One region of the Pseudomonas marincola genome, then DNA from elsewhere that is predicted to be linked to it. Evidence: predicted binding sites of a transcription regulator. Region 1 holds the regulator's gene; the other holds the start of a gene.
The links. Region 1 encodes sigma-54, which starts transcription at its own class of promoters, with help from an activator protein. Its sites were predicted from a motif close to ANTGGCATNNANNTTGCTNT; they were not measured.
Positions count from the first base shown of each region.

Region 2: flgB (flagellar basal body rod protein FlgB) is a predicted target of sigma-54. The motif match lies at 5,465-5,484, and genes of this name have one in related genera.

Region 1 is NZ_LR215729.2:3,897,589-3,904,817, forward strand. It holds gene PMYSY11_RS18000 (ATP-binding cassette domain-containing protein) at 1-273, opposite strand, end outside; gene PMYSY11_RS18005 (KpsF/GutQ family sugar-phosphate isomerase) at 516-1,490, shown strand; gene PMYSY11_RS18010 (KdsC family phosphatase) at 1,490-2,029, shown strand; gene lptC (LPS export ABC transporter periplasmic protein LptC) at 2,038-2,613, shown strand; gene lptA (lipopolysaccharide transport periplasmic protein LptA) at 2,600-3,145, shown strand; gene lptB (LPS export ABC transporter ATP-binding protein) at 3,148-3,873, shown strand; gene PMYSY11_RS18030 (RNA polymerase factor sigma-54) at 4,001-5,509, shown strand; gene hpf (ribosome hibernation-promoting factor, HPF/YfiA family) at 5,783-6,091, shown strand; gene ptsN (PTS IIA-like nitrogen regulatory protein PtsN) at 6,107-6,571, shown strand; gene rapZ (RNase adapter RapZ) at 6,583-7,229, shown strand, end outside.
Region 2 is NZ_LR215729.2:3,120,276-3,127,504, reverse strand. It holds gene PMYSY11_RS14605 (flagellar brake protein) at 1-543, opposite strand, end outside; gene PMYSY11_RS14600 (flagella synthesis protein FlgN) at 614-1,084, opposite strand; gene flgM (flagellar biosynthesis anti-sigma factor FlgM) at 1,178-1,498, opposite strand; gene flgA (flagellar basal body P-ring formation chaperone FlgA) at 1,690-2,433, opposite strand; gene PMYSY11_RS14585 (chemotaxis protein CheV) at 2,510-3,445, shown strand; gene cheR (protein-glutamate O-methyltransferase CheR) at 3,548-4,375, shown strand; gene flgB (flagellar basal body rod protein FlgB) at 5,534-5,941, shown strand; gene flgC (flagellar basal body rod protein FlgC) at 5,956-6,402, shown strand; gene flgD (flagellar hook assembly protein FlgD) at 6,423-7,097, shown strand; gene flgE (flagellar hook protein FlgE) at 7,141-7,229, shown strand, end outside.

The DNA.
Region 1 (7,229 bases):
GAACAGTACGCCCATTTTCTTGCGCATATCGAACAGTTCGGTACGCGAAAGCGTGGGCAGATTGACCCCGTTAACCCAAACTTCACCTGCATCGGGGCGTAGCTCGGCCCCGATAAGCCGCAACAGCGTGGTTTTACCACTGCCGGACGGCCCCATGATCCCGGTAACCTTGCCGCACGGTATGCGAATATCGATATCTTTGAAGATATCGCGCGTGCCGCGCTTAAAGCTCAGACCTTTCAGCTCGACCGCATACTTTTCATCGGCGTTCATCTGGACTCCATTACCTACAAGCTTCCTCGTAGACGCGCCACTTCACCAAGAAGGCACCACGTCAGGCGGACACCCAAAATTAGCCGCGAACTATATCACTGCTGCGCGGCCCTACCCAACACCACGGGTGGTTTGCTTGTATTTACTGGCGTTTAGTCCAGCCCGAGGAATTGCACGGTGAGTCCCTCGCCCTTTCGCGATATAATCGCCCCCTTTTTGTTCAACCGTGATGATTGAATACCATGAGCCAGCCCAGCGAACTGATCAAATCCGCGGAACGCACTATCCGCCTTGAACTGCAGGCGGTGGAAGCACTGTTGCCGCGAATTGATGACAATTTTGTTCGTGCCTGCGAACTAATCCTCGCCAGCAAAGGCCGCGTGGTGGTGGTCGGCATGGGCAAATCTGGGCACATCGGCAACAAGATTGCGGCCACACTGGCCAGCACCGGCACCACGGCTTTCTTTGTGCATCCGGCTGAAGCCAGCCATGGCGACATGGGCATGATCACCCGCGACGACACGGTCCTGGCCCTGTCCAATTCCGGCTCGACTGCCGAAATCATCACCCTGCTGCCGTTGATCAAGCGCCTTGGCATCACTCTGATCAGCATGACCGGCAACCCGGACTCAGAACTGTCACGCGCAGCGGACGTCAATCTGGACGCACGCGTTGCCGAGGAGGCCTGCCCGCTCAATCTGGCGCCCACCTCCTCGACCACTGCCGCGTTGGTACTCGGTGACGCACTGGCCATCGCGCTGCTTGAAGCGCGCGGATTCACTGCCGAAGACTTTGCTTTCTCGCACCCGGGCGGCGCACTGGGCCGGCGTTTGCTGCTTAAAGTAGAGAATGTGATGCACAGCGGCGAGAGCCTGCCGGTGGTCAACCGCGGCACCAGCCTGCGCGATGCGTTGCTGGTAATGACCCAGAAAGGCCTGGGCATGGCGGTAATCCTTGAGGCGGACGGCAAACTGGCCGGGATATTCACCGACGGTGATTTGCGCCGCACGCTCGATCGCAATATCGATGTACGCACTGCAACTATTGATCAGGTCATGACCTCTCATGGCAAGACCGCTCGCGCCGAAATGCTCGCAGCGGAAGCCCTGAAAATAATGGAAGACCACAAAATCAACTCGCTGGTGGTTGTCGATGACAACGACCGGCCAACAGGCGCCCTCAACATGCACGATCTGTTGCGCGCCGGTGTTCTGTAATGACTAAACAAGCACTAACCCCCGAACTGCAAGCGCGCGCCGCCAAGATCAAGCTGGCGATTTTCGACGTCGACGGCGTACTGACGGACGGCAAACTGTACTTTCTGGTTGATGGCAGCGAATTCAAAACCTTCAACACCCTCGACGGCCACGGCATTAAATTGCTGATCCAATCCGGCGTGCGCACCGCTATTATCACCGGCCGTAAAACACCGGTGGTTGAACGTCGCGCGCAAAATCTCGGCATCCAGCACCTGTACCAAGGGCGAGAAGATAAACTGGTGGTACTGGACGAACTGCTTGGCGAACTCGGTCTCGACTATGCTGAAGTGGCCTACCTCGGCGATGACTTGCCCGACTTGCCGGTTATTCGCCGCGTTGGCTTGGGTATGGCAGTTGCCAGCGCCGACCCGTTTGTCCGCGAACACGCCTTCGCAGTGACTCAGGCCAAAGGCGGAGAAGGTGCAGCACGCGAGTTTTGCGAGCTGATCATGCAAGCCCAAGGCAGCCTCGAAGCTGCTCAAGCCGCTTACTTATAGAATTGATTATGCCTAACCCACGTAAATTGCTGTCACTGCTGCTGTACGCCATTGGGGCTGCATTGCTCGTGGCCGTCGGTTACTGGAACATCAACCAGGAAACCTTCTCGGATCGCCAGCCAGCGTCGACTACCGACAGCCCAATCGATTTTTATGTGGTTAATACCTCTACCGTGCAATACATGCCGGACGGTAGCCGCCACTACACCTTGAAGGCCGACAAGCTGGAACACTTCAAGGCGACCGACATCACCAACGTGACGCTGCCTAACCTGATGCTTTACCGTGGCACGGAATACCCGTGGCACGTTCGCAGCGAAAAAGGCGAGATTGGCCCTGGCGGCCAGGAAGTCGAGCTGATCGACAAAGTGAAGGTCGAGCGCACCGATGCAAAAGGCCGCCCGACCATACTCAATACCAGCAGACTGACAGTATTCCCCGATAAACAATATGCGCAGACTGAGCAAGCCGTTAGAATCGACGCTGCCAACGGCGTAACGACCGCGGTCGGAATGAAAGCATATTTGGATGACAGCAGGATGCTCCTTCTGTCCAAAGTAAGAGGCCAGCATGAGGTTCGTTAAAACCCTTCCCCTTCTGCTCAGCTTGGGCGCCACATTCGGCAGCTTCAATGCCTGGGCGCTGCCTTCTGACAAAGATCAGCCCATTCGCGTGCAAGCAGACAGCGCCGAACTGGATGATAAACAGGGCGTAGCCGTGTACCGCGGCGATGTGATCATCACTCAGGGCACCATGAAGATCACCGGCAATACCGTGACGATCACGCAAACTGCTCAAGGTGATATCGACGTGTTCACCTCTGTCGGCACACCGGCTTATTACGAGCAGAAGCCCGCAGAAGACAAAGAACTGGTTAAAGCCTATGGCCTTACCATCCAGTACTTTGCCAGCAAGAATCGCATTGTCCTGATCGATCAGGCCAAGGTCATTCAAGAAGGTAATACCTTCGAAGGCGAGAAAATCGTCTACGACACGCAGCGTCAGATCGTTAATGCCGGTCGCGCCACGGGCAACCAGATCACCACACCGCGCCCGCGCATCGACATGGTTATCCAGCCGAAAAGCAAACCAGCTGAACCACAGGCGGCCGAATAACGATGGCGATTCTGAAAGCCCAGCATTTGGCCAAAAGCTATAAAAGCCGCCAGGTCGTGCGTGACGTCAGCCTGAACATCGAAAGCGGACAGATTGTTGGCCTGCTCGGGCCTAACGGCGCCGGTAAAACCACCTGCTTCTACATGATTGTAGGTTTGGTGCAGGCTGATCAGGGTCGCGTCTTGATCGACGACCTGGATGTCAGCCACCTGCCGATGCATGGCCGCGCGCGCGCCGGCATTGGTTACCTGCCGCAGGAAGCGTCGATCTTTCGCAAGCTCAGCGTCTCGGACAACATCATGGCGATTCTCGAGACCCGTAAGGAGCTCGACCGTGCTGCGCGTCACGCGGAGATGGAAAGCCTTCTCGAAGAATTTCATATTCACCACATCCGCGATAATCTCGGCATGAGCTTGTCGGGTGGTGAACGTCGTCGGGTTGAAATTGCCCGCGCACTGGCCACGGCGCCTAAATTCATACTGCTCGACGAACCATTTGCCGGGGTGGACCCGATTTCGGTCGGGGACATCAAACAGATTATTCACCACCTGAAAGCCAAAGGTATTGGCGTTCTGATCACCGACCACAACGTTCGCGAAACGCTGGATATTTGCGAAACTGCGTACATTGTCAGTGACGGCCAACTGATTGCCGAAGGTGACTCCGAAGCCATTCTGGCCAACGAGATTGTAAAAGAAGTCTATTTGGGACATGAGTTCAGGCTCTAGCCGAATCATGCCCAAACTCAAAAGCAGTGCTAGGCAAAGGCCACGGGGAAAGGCATATACTCTGCCTCCTTGTGGCTCAAATGCCCTGTAGTGGATTGCGCATAGACGCCGGTTAATAAGGTCTGCAATGAAACCATCGCTAGTCCTGAAGATGGGCCAGCAGCTGACGATGACGCCTCAGCTGCAACAAGCCATCCGCCTACTTCAACTCTCAACCCTGGATCTGCAACAAGAGATTCAGGAGGCGTTGGAGTCCAATCCGATGCTCGAGCGCCAAGAAGATGGCGACGACTTCGATAATTCCGACCCTATGGCTGACGGAGCGGAAACGGCTGCCTCACCGAATCAGGAAGAGGCCAATTTCCAGGAACCGACTTATCAGGAACCGTCGCAAACCGTAGACAACCTGGAAGATGGCGAGTGGAATGAGCGCATTCCCAATGAGCTGCCGGTTGATACCGCCTGGGAAGACGTTTATCAGACAAGCGCCAGCAGCCTGCCTAGCAACGACGATGACGAGTGGGACTTCACCACGCGCACCTCGACAGGCGAAAGCCTGCAAAGCCATTTGTTGTGGCAACTCAACCTGTCGCCAATGTCGGACAAAGACCGGCTTATCGCGGCGACCCTGATCGACTGCATCAATCAGCAGGGTTATCTCGAAGAAACCCTCGACGAAGTGGTCAGCGCATTCGACCCGGAACTCGACATCGAGCTTGATGAAGTCGAAGCCGTTCTGCACCGCATTCAGCAGTTCGAGCCCGCCGGCATTGCCGCACGCACCCTCAGCGAGTGCCTGTTGCTGCAGCTGCGCCAACTGCCCGCAAAAACACCTTGGCTGGCTGAAGCCCAGCGTCTGGCAAATGATTATCTCGACCTGCTGGGCAGCCGCGACTACAGCCAACTGATGCGCCGCATGAAGCTCAAGGAAGACGAACTGCGTCAGGTCATTGAGCTGATTCAGAGCCTCAACCCGCGCCCCGGCTCGCAAATCGAGTCTGGCGAGCCGGAGTATGTAGTCCCCGACGTCATTGTGCGCAAACACAATGACCGCTGGCTGGTAGAACTCAACCAGGAAGCCATGCCGCGCTTACGGGTCAACCCGCAGTACGCTGGTTTCGTGCGCCGCGCAGACTCCAGCGCCGACAACACCTTCATGCGTAATCAGTTGCAGGAGGCGCGCTGGTTCATCAAGAGCTTGCAGAGTCGCAATGAAACCCTGATGAAGGTTGCCACGCAGATTGTCGAGCACCAGCGCGGCTTCCTCGACTACGGTGACGAGGCCATGAAACCGCTGGTTCTGCACGATATTGCCGAGGCAGTCGGTATGCACGAATCGACGATTTCACGCGTCACCACGCAAAAATTCATGCACACACCACGCGGCATTTACGAGTTGAAATATTTCTTCTCAAGCCACGTAAGCACCTCTGAAGGCGGTGAATGCTCGTCGACAGCGATTCGCGCAATCATTAAAAAACTGGTTGCTGCGGAAAATGCAAAAAAGCCATTGAGCGACAGCAAGATCGCTGGTTTACTGGAGGCACAAGGTATTCAAGTCGCTCGCCGCACCGTTGCCAAATACCGTGAGTCACTCGGCATAGCACCGTCCAGCGAGCGCAAACGATTAATGTGAGGGAGTCGCCAAAGCAAACCCTGTGCTTTCCTGCAAAACAGCCATACTGATATCAGGGCTGAGCAAAGCGCACGGCAGAAGCCGAAGCGACCCGGCAGACAATCTGCTTACTCTGGGTGATATGCAGGTCCGACATGTTTGAGGCAACACAACCCGCGTCAAACAGCGTTACACAGCACCGCAGAACCGCTACAGGGTAAGTGAGCAAGCTTCAGTGTTCCGGCGGCAGGCAAATTGCCTGTCACTACTACACGGCAACAAGGAGAAAGCGGTATGCAAGTCAACATCAGTGGACACCAGCTGGATGTGACCGACGCCCTGCGTGACTATATCGAGGAGAAACTCAGTCGATTAGAACGCCACTTCGATAAGATCACCAATGTACAAGTCATCATGGAGGTCGAGAAGCTCAAGCAGAAAATTGAAGCGACCTTGCACATAGCGGGCGGCGAAGTCGTTGCCAACGCTGAACACGATGACATGTACGCAGCAATCGATTTACTAACAGACAAACTTGACCGACAACTTATCAAGCACAAGGAAAAGCAGCTCGACCGTCAGCAAGGCGCTATGGCCCGCTGACATCGCTCACCTCCTATGATCCGACTTGAAGACATCCTGACCCCCGGCCGTTCCCTTGTGAACGTGCCGGGCGGCAGTAAAAAACGTGTTCTTGAACAAATCGCCAATCTGGTCGCTCGTGACTTGAGCGACCTTGACGGCCAAGACATTTTTGAAAGCCTGATTGCCCGCGAAAAACTCGGCTCCACCGGTTTTGGTAATGGCATTGCGATCCCGCATTGTCGTCTGCCAGGCTGTAGTGCGCCGGTGAGTGCGGTACTCAGACTTGACTCAGCAGTCGACTTCGACGCCATTGACGGCGCTCCCGTCGACCTGCTGTTTGTATTGCTGGTTCCGGAAGCGGCAACTGACGAGCACCTCGAGTTGCTGCGCCAGATTGCCAGCATGCTAGACCGCAACGAAGTCCGTGAACGCCTGCGCCATGCTGACAGCAATCAGGCCCTCTATGACGTTGTAGTGGACGTACAAAGCGGCCAGTAGGAAATAGCCCTATGCGCTTAATCATCGTCAGCGGTCGTTCGGGCTCGGGCAAAAGTACGGCCCTTGATGTCCTCGAAGACAACGGTTACTACTGCATCGACAACTTGCCTGCCGACTTGTTACCCGAGTTGGCGGAACGGGCCTTGCTGCATCCCGAGCAGCTGCAACCTTTTGTGGCGGTGTCGATTGATGCGCGCAACATGCCCAGCCAGCTCAAGCGCTTCCCCGAGCTACTGCGTCAGGTTCGTGACCGCAACATCCGCTGCGATATTGTCTACCTCGATGCCGCGCAGGACACCCTGCTCAAGCGCTTCTCGGAAACACGCAGACGTCACCCGCTGACCTCCGAGCATCGCTCGCTGTCCGAGGCTATCGGCGATGAAAGCAAGTTGCTCGAGCCGATTATCGACCTTGCCGACCTGCGCATCGACACCACTCATCTCAATCTCTACCAACTACGTGACACGCTAACCCTGCGCCTGCTCAAACAACCGGCGCCGGGCACTGCTTATCTGGTTGAGTCTTTCGGATTCAAACGTGGCCTGCCAGTTGATGCCGATCTGGTGTTCGACGTGCGTTGCCTGCCGAACCCGTACTGGAAACCTGAGCTGCGCGACTACAGCGGTCTGGATCAGCCAATCAATGACTACCTGAGCGC
Region 2 (7,229 bases), 780 kb from region 1:
CACCTGGCCGGATTGCAGTGACTCGCTGACATCGCCCTTGATCTTCAGCTTGCAGCCCGTCGCCGAGATATCCTGAAGCCCCCCATTGAGGGCTTTACGCAGTTTGTTTCCCGCCAGTTCAATCTCGACTACGTCCGATTGCTTGAGTGGTGCGCGATAGGCACTGCGGCGCTGGTAGTAGCTGATTTCCAGCGGCAAAGGGGCGATGTAGCAGCGTGAGCTTCCCTTATCGGTGATTTGGGTTGCGCGGTTACATTCCCAGGCGATGCGCACGCCATCATGAAACGCCTGAACCGCATATTGCTCGCCGTTTTTAAGGAAGCGCTCGCCATCGTTGGGCACCAGTTCGTCCAGGACCAGGCGTCCGTTGTCACTGTCCACCTCCACAATGAAACTCTGGAAGCGCTGGTTGCGACCATTGAAGCTGAGTACCAACGGCTGATTGCTGTCTTGCAGGAGGCGCAAGTTGGCGACGATCTCTGCATGAGCTTTCAGCAGCTTCGGTGGCTGCGGGCCGTCTGCATCTTGGAAAGGGCTGGACACGCTAGATAATTCTCCATGACATGCCGTGGTCGGACGCAGCGAGTGCATCAGGTCGGCGGCGTCTTATTATTTAAGCTTGGCTCAGTGGTCGTTGCTGCCCGGTGCGAGAGGTGCCACCGGTGCTGTCGTAGAGCGTTGGGGCGCTGTCGTTGCCGCGCAGGATGCCGAGCATTGATCGGGTCGATGCCTGGCTAGTGCGGATCAAACGGCCGTTGCGAAGATTGCCAGCTTGGCAGCGTTCGAGCAACAGGGACAGGGCTTCGCTTTGTGTCAGCAAGTCAGTACCGACGCCACTGTTGGCGGCGACGCTTTGCAGGCCGGCGCGATCTGCCGTCAGGCCCAGTTCCAGTAACAGTTGGCTACGGGCTTTGGCATTCTGGTCGAGCAGCGCGAGCAGCGGCGTTTTCGCGCTCAGAAGGCTGTCGAGTTGTTTCAGGTCACGCTCGCCAAGGGCCGTGAACTCGCGGTCGATCAATTCGGCAAGTTGCTCGGTAGTGATTATGTCGGCGTTAATCAACTGCAACAGTTTGGTGTCGTGCATCACAGGCTCTAGGTAGTTGCAGTCGGTCGCGCAGGCAGTAACTGCCTGTGTCTCCGGCTGTCAGGCGTCCAACACACCAGGGCCGCCCGTGGGCTAGCGCTGGGATTCTAGGTTCAGCAGTTTGCTGGCAACTCGCTGATTGTCTATTTGGTAGCTGCCGTCGGCAATGGCTTGCTTGAGTTTGGCTACACGCTCGCTGTCGACAACCGGCGTTGATTTCAGGTCTTCCGTGGCTTTTTGCATGTGCTGGGCTTCACTGCTGAGCTTGACGGACTCGCCGCCTGCAGCCTTGCCGGTTTCGGCAGCGCTGGTGGCCGGGTCTTTAATCGTATCAGTGCCAGATTTGGCTGCGCCGGTACGGCCGGTATTACCCGGAGTAGGTGCGTTGATTGGGCGATTTAAGTCGATGACCATAGTTCGAAACCTCAGGCAGTGAATGGACGCTTACACAGTATCTCGGTCTCATTCGCGAAAACTTTAGCCTTTTTGATAAAAATCTCATTGGCAAGGCGAAGCCGGTATTTCGGGTGATGCCTGTCGCGCAGTTTAATCCAGCAAGCGCTTAATCGACAGCCTGCACCTCGATTAAACCAGACGCGCGCCACTTACATGTTGACCTCAACCTGTCCCGGCCCGGTAACGCGAGCCTTGACCACCCGACTCGAGCGCACATTACGCACGCTGATCTGGCGGCCGACTGCGCCATCAGACAACGCCTCTCCGGGCATTCTTACCTGAATGCCACCCGAGCTGGCGGTGATGGTGACTTGATCGCCGCGCCGGACCGCTTCTGCCAGTTCGATTGTGGCCGGTGTGAGCACTTGGTCCGGGCGCAGGGTGCGCGTCAGTTTTTTGCCGAGCGCCTGATTGAGCGAGGTCAGATAGCCTTGATTGAGGCTGCCGATGTCGCGTTCGGCCAGTGCAATATCTGCCGAACTTAATACCGCTCGTCGCTTAAGTGGGCGCTGGGCGATCACTACGTCGCGATACAGATGTACCTCGCCCGGTACAAACACCGTCCAACGGGCTGTGCTGTCACAGCGCACGCGCATGGTGACACGGCCCACTGGCTCGCTGGGGCTTTCGAGGGTGACAGTCAAATCATTGTCGCAGGTCGGCAGGCGCAAACGCGGGTCTATGCGCTTGATCTCGATCTCGTGACGGCCGCTGATAGAGCTGCGTTGTAAATAGTCGCTCACGGACAGCTCAAGAAACTCGCGGGTCGCGCCGATAAGCTGGTCAGACAAGGTTGTTGCCTGTGCTGAAAGGCTCAGCGCGCCAATTAATGCGCCTGTGAGGTAGCGGCCTTGAAGTGATCGGCGCCAGTATGTCGTCGTTTTTGCATTCATGCGAAGTCAAAAGCAAGCCCCGTGCCGTCTGCACGACTGAGCGCAATGTTGGTTACTCAGGCAAAGGAGTTTGGGTATGGTCGGTATCATGGATTCAGTCAACCAGCGCACGCAGCTGGTCGGCCAGAATCGCCTGGAGCTGTTGCTGTTTCGCCTTAATGGCAAGCAGATCTACGGGATTAACGTGTTCAAGGTGAAAGAGGTGCTGCAGTGCCCGAAACTCACCTGCATGCCGCGCTCGAACCCTGTGGTGCGTGGCGTTGCGAATATTCGTGGCGGCACGATTCCGATTATTGACCTGTCGATGGCAACCGGCAAACGTGCGCTGGCAGACCTTGAAAGCAGCTTTGTGATTATCACCGAATACAACACCAAGGTTCAGGGGTTTCTGGTCGGTGCGGTGGAACGCATCGTCAACATGAACTGGGAAGCGATTCATCCACCACCCAAGGGAACCGGCCGCGACCATTACCTGACGGCAGTGACGCAGCTGGAGAATAATCTGGTCGAGATCATTGACGTCGAAAAGGTGCTGGCTGAAGTGTCGCCGACATCCGAGGTCATCTCGGTCGGGGTTGTCGATCAGCAGACCCAGGACCTTGCGGTGAACAAGCATGTGTTGATCGTCGATGACTCATCGGTGGCGCGCAAGCAGGTTATGCGTTGTCTGCAGACTGTGGGTGTTGAGGTCACGGCCCTGAATGATGGACGTCAGGCGCTGGATTATCTGCGCGGCATGCTCGATCAAGGCCGTTCGCCCAGCGATGAGCTGTTGATGCTGATATCCGACATCGAAATGCCGGAAATGGATGGCTACACCCTGACCGCGGCTATTCGTGAGGACAGCCGTTTGGCCGGCTTGCACATTCTGCTGCACACCTCGTTGTCTGGTGTCTTCAACCAGGCAATGGTCAAGAAGGTTGGCGCGGATGATTTCCTGGCCAAGTTCCGCCCCGATGATCTGGCGATGCGAGTCGTCGAGCGCATCAATGGTGCCGTCGAGCCCGCGTAAGCTGGCTCGAGCATCCGGCGGCAGTACGCTGCCGGATATTGGTCATTTGTTATACAACTCATGTAAAGTCGCCAAGACTTTCATATTAAGCAGGGCTGACGATTGTCTTCAGGTAATTTGGATTTTGATCAGTTCCGGGCTTTTCTGGAAAAGGCTTGCGGCATTCTGTTGGGTGCCAACAAGCAGTATCTGGTGTCCAGCCGGCTGAACAAGTTGATGGCCCAGCACGGCATCACAACGCTCGGTGAGTTGGTTCAGCGCATGCAGAGCGCTCCGCGCAGTGGTTTGCGCGAGCAGGTTGTGGATGCCATGACCACTAACGAAACGTTGTGGTTTCGCGATACGTATCCCTTTGAAGTGCTGAAGAAACGTCTGTTGCCCGAGATGATCAAGACGTTCCCCGGGCAGCGCTTGCGCATCTGGTCGGCCGCCTGTTCGTCGGGGCAGGAGCCTTATTCGCTGTCGATGAGCATCGATGAGTTCGAGAAGAGCAATATCGGTCAGTTGCGCGGAGGCGTGCAGATTGTCGCGACCGACCTGTCGCCGTCGATGCTGGCAAACTGCAAAACCGGCGAGTACGACAGCCTGGCCATCGGCCGTGGCTTGTCGCCAGACCGGCTCAATCGCTATTTCGATGTGAAGGCGCCCGGTCGCTGGCAGGTCAAGCCGGCAATCAAAAGCCGCGTCGAGTTTCGCCCGTTAAACCTGCTCGACAGCTACGCCGGGTTGGGCAAGTTCGACATCGTGTTTTGCCGCAACGTGCTGATCTACTTCTCGGCCGAGGTTAAGCGCGACATCCTCACCCGCATGCACGCCACATTGAAACCGGGCGGTTATCTGGTGTTGGGCGCATCGGAGGCGCTTAACGGCCTGCCGGAATTGTTCCAGATGGTGCAGTGCAGCCCGGGCATCATTTACAAGGTTAAGTGATTCGCCCGTTCCACACGGTGCTTTGCTGATGTTTGATAAGTGACGGATTAACCGCGGGTTAATCCGTCATTTTTGTATTCGGGATATGCCAGGGTTTTACTTGGTGCGAGACCTGTGATGCCCCCTTCGCGTGAACCATGTATTGCCGCCAATATCGCCCGACGGATTGCCCCGCAGGGGCTATCCATCCTCCGTTGTGTGGCGAGCCATGCGCCAGCATAAGTCTTGCGCCCCACCCACGGCGGACCACGACGGACCACGACGGAGGATGGATAAGCCGCAGGCTAATCCGTCATGGCGACCTATGGGCTGCAGCTGGATATTGCTGGAGGCAGGGCGCATGGCCGAAATGCGGGCATACGCCGTGATACCCCTTCGCGTGAATCATGCGTTGACGCCAATATCGCCTGACGGATTGCCCCGTTGGGGCTATCCATCCTCCGGTTGTGCGGTGATCGCTGCGCCAGCGTAAATCTTGCGCCCCACCAACGGCGGACCACGACGGAGGATGGATAAGCCGCAGGCTAATCCGTCATGGCGACCTATGGGCTGCAGCTGGATATTGCTGGAGGCAGGGCGCATGGCCGAAATGCGGGCATACGCCGTGATACCCCTTCGCGTGAATCATGCGTTGACGCCAATATCGCCTGACGGATTGCCCCGTTGGGGCTATCCATCCTCCGGTTGTGCGGTGATCGCTGCGCCAGCGTAAATCTTGCGCCCCACCAACGGCGGACCACGACGGAGGATGGATAAGCCGCAGGCTAATCCGTCATGGCGATCTATGGGGTGCGGCTGGATTTTTGCTTGATGCGGGGTGGTGGTAGGTATTGCGGGTTGTGCGCCGTGATGCCTCCTTCGCGTGAACCATGCATTGAGGCCGATATCGCCTGACGGATTGCCCCGCAGGGGCTATCCATCCTCCGGTTTGGGTTGGTTGGTTTCGATTGGGTTTGGATTGGTTTTGACTCGATGGGATGGGCGGCAAGGTTGTTGAATGTGCTTGCCGCATGCGGAAAAGCCTTGCCGCTTTGCCTCTTTATTCGCTGCTTTAAATGTCCAAGATGCTGATTTATATGGGTTTTTGATACTGGCACAGGGTTTGCTATATGACTTGCACAGATCAACTGGCAAGGCTAACGGCAAAGGTTCCTGAGTATGAGCATCAGCTTCGAAAGCGCTCTCGGCATCCACGAAAAAGCACTGGGCTTCCGCGCTCAGCGTGCAGAAGTGCTGGCCAACAATATGGCTAACGCTGACACGCCTAACTACAAGGCGCGGGATCTCGACTTTGCCTCGGTTCTCGCCGAGCAGGCGGGCGCCAACAAGAACGCCATGAGCGGCCTCAACGTGACCAACAGCCGGCACATTGCCGCCGACACGGTGTCGTTCAGCACTGAGAGCCTCAAGTACCGCACACCGCTTAGCCCTTCGCTGGATCAGAACACCGTCGATGAGCAGCTTGAGCAATCCAACTACGCGCAGAACGCGGTGGATTTCCAGGCCAGCTTTACCTTGCTCAACAGTAAATTCAAAGGGCTCGTCAGCGCCCTGCGCGGCGAATAAAGGAGCCTGATGCCATGTCACTAGCAAGCGTATTCAATATTGCCGGTACCGGTATGAGTGCTCAGAGCACGCGCCTCAATACCATTTCGAGCAACATCGCCAACGCCGAAACCGTGTCCTCAAGCCTGGATCAGACCTATCGCGCTCGCCATCCGGTGTTTGCCACCGTGCTCGGCCAGCAGGCGGCAGGCGGTGACCGTGGCTCGCTGTTCGCCGAGCAGGATGAAGCCGGTCGTGGTGTGCAGGTGCTGGGCATTGTCGAAGATCAAAGCACCTTGATGCCGCGTTACGAGCCGAACCATCCGGCGGCGGATAAAGACGGCTACGTCTACTACCCGAACGTCAATGTGGTTGAAGAAATGGCCGACATGATCTCCGCCAGCCGGGCTTTTCAGACCAACGCCGAAATGATGAATACCGCCAAACAAATGTTGCAGAAGGTCCTGACCCTGGGTCAGTGAGCCATCCGTGAGGGAAGTCCATGAGCATTGATAGCACAAGTGGTGTTAGCGCTTCGGTGCTTGACCAGTACTCGGTCAAGCAGCAATCCGGCAGCGGCGAGGAGTTGGGCAAGGACCAGTTCCTTAACCTTCTGGTGGCGCAACTGAATAACCAGAACCCGCTGGAGCCGCAAGGTAACGGCGAGTTCATCGCCCAGCTGGCGCAGTTCAGCCAGGTAGAAGGGATTCAGCAACTTAACGGCAGCGTCGATTCGCTGGTTTCCGGCTACCAGTCTTCGCAGGCGTTGCAGGCCTCGTCTCTGGTGGGGCGCAAGGTGATTGTGCCGACCGACAGCGCGGTGGTCGATACCAGCCAGAGCTTCAAGGCCAGCCTGTTGTTGCCGGTCAGCAGCAGTAACGTGTTCGTCAACATCACCGACTCTACCGGGGCGGCGGTGGGCCGGATCAACATGGGGGCACAGGAGGCTGGCAATGTCAGCTTCATTTGGGATGGCAAGGACAGCGACGGCAATTTGATGCCGCCCGGCAAATACAAGTTCGAGGCGCAGGCAAGTTACCCAGACGGTAACCAGGGGCTCTACACGATGCTGCCGGCGAACGTCGACAGCGTCACCTTGGGTGGCAGCGAATTGATGCTCAACCTCGCGGGGCTGGGCAGCGTTGCGCTGTCTTCAGTGCAGGTCATTGGTGAGTAATCCAGGTATTTAATCGCCGGTTTTGCCGGCAAAGGAGTATTGCATGGCGTTTAATATTGGTCTCAGCGGCCTGCGCGCGGCAACCAGTGACCTCAATATCACGGGCAACAACATCGCCAACGCCGGCACCGC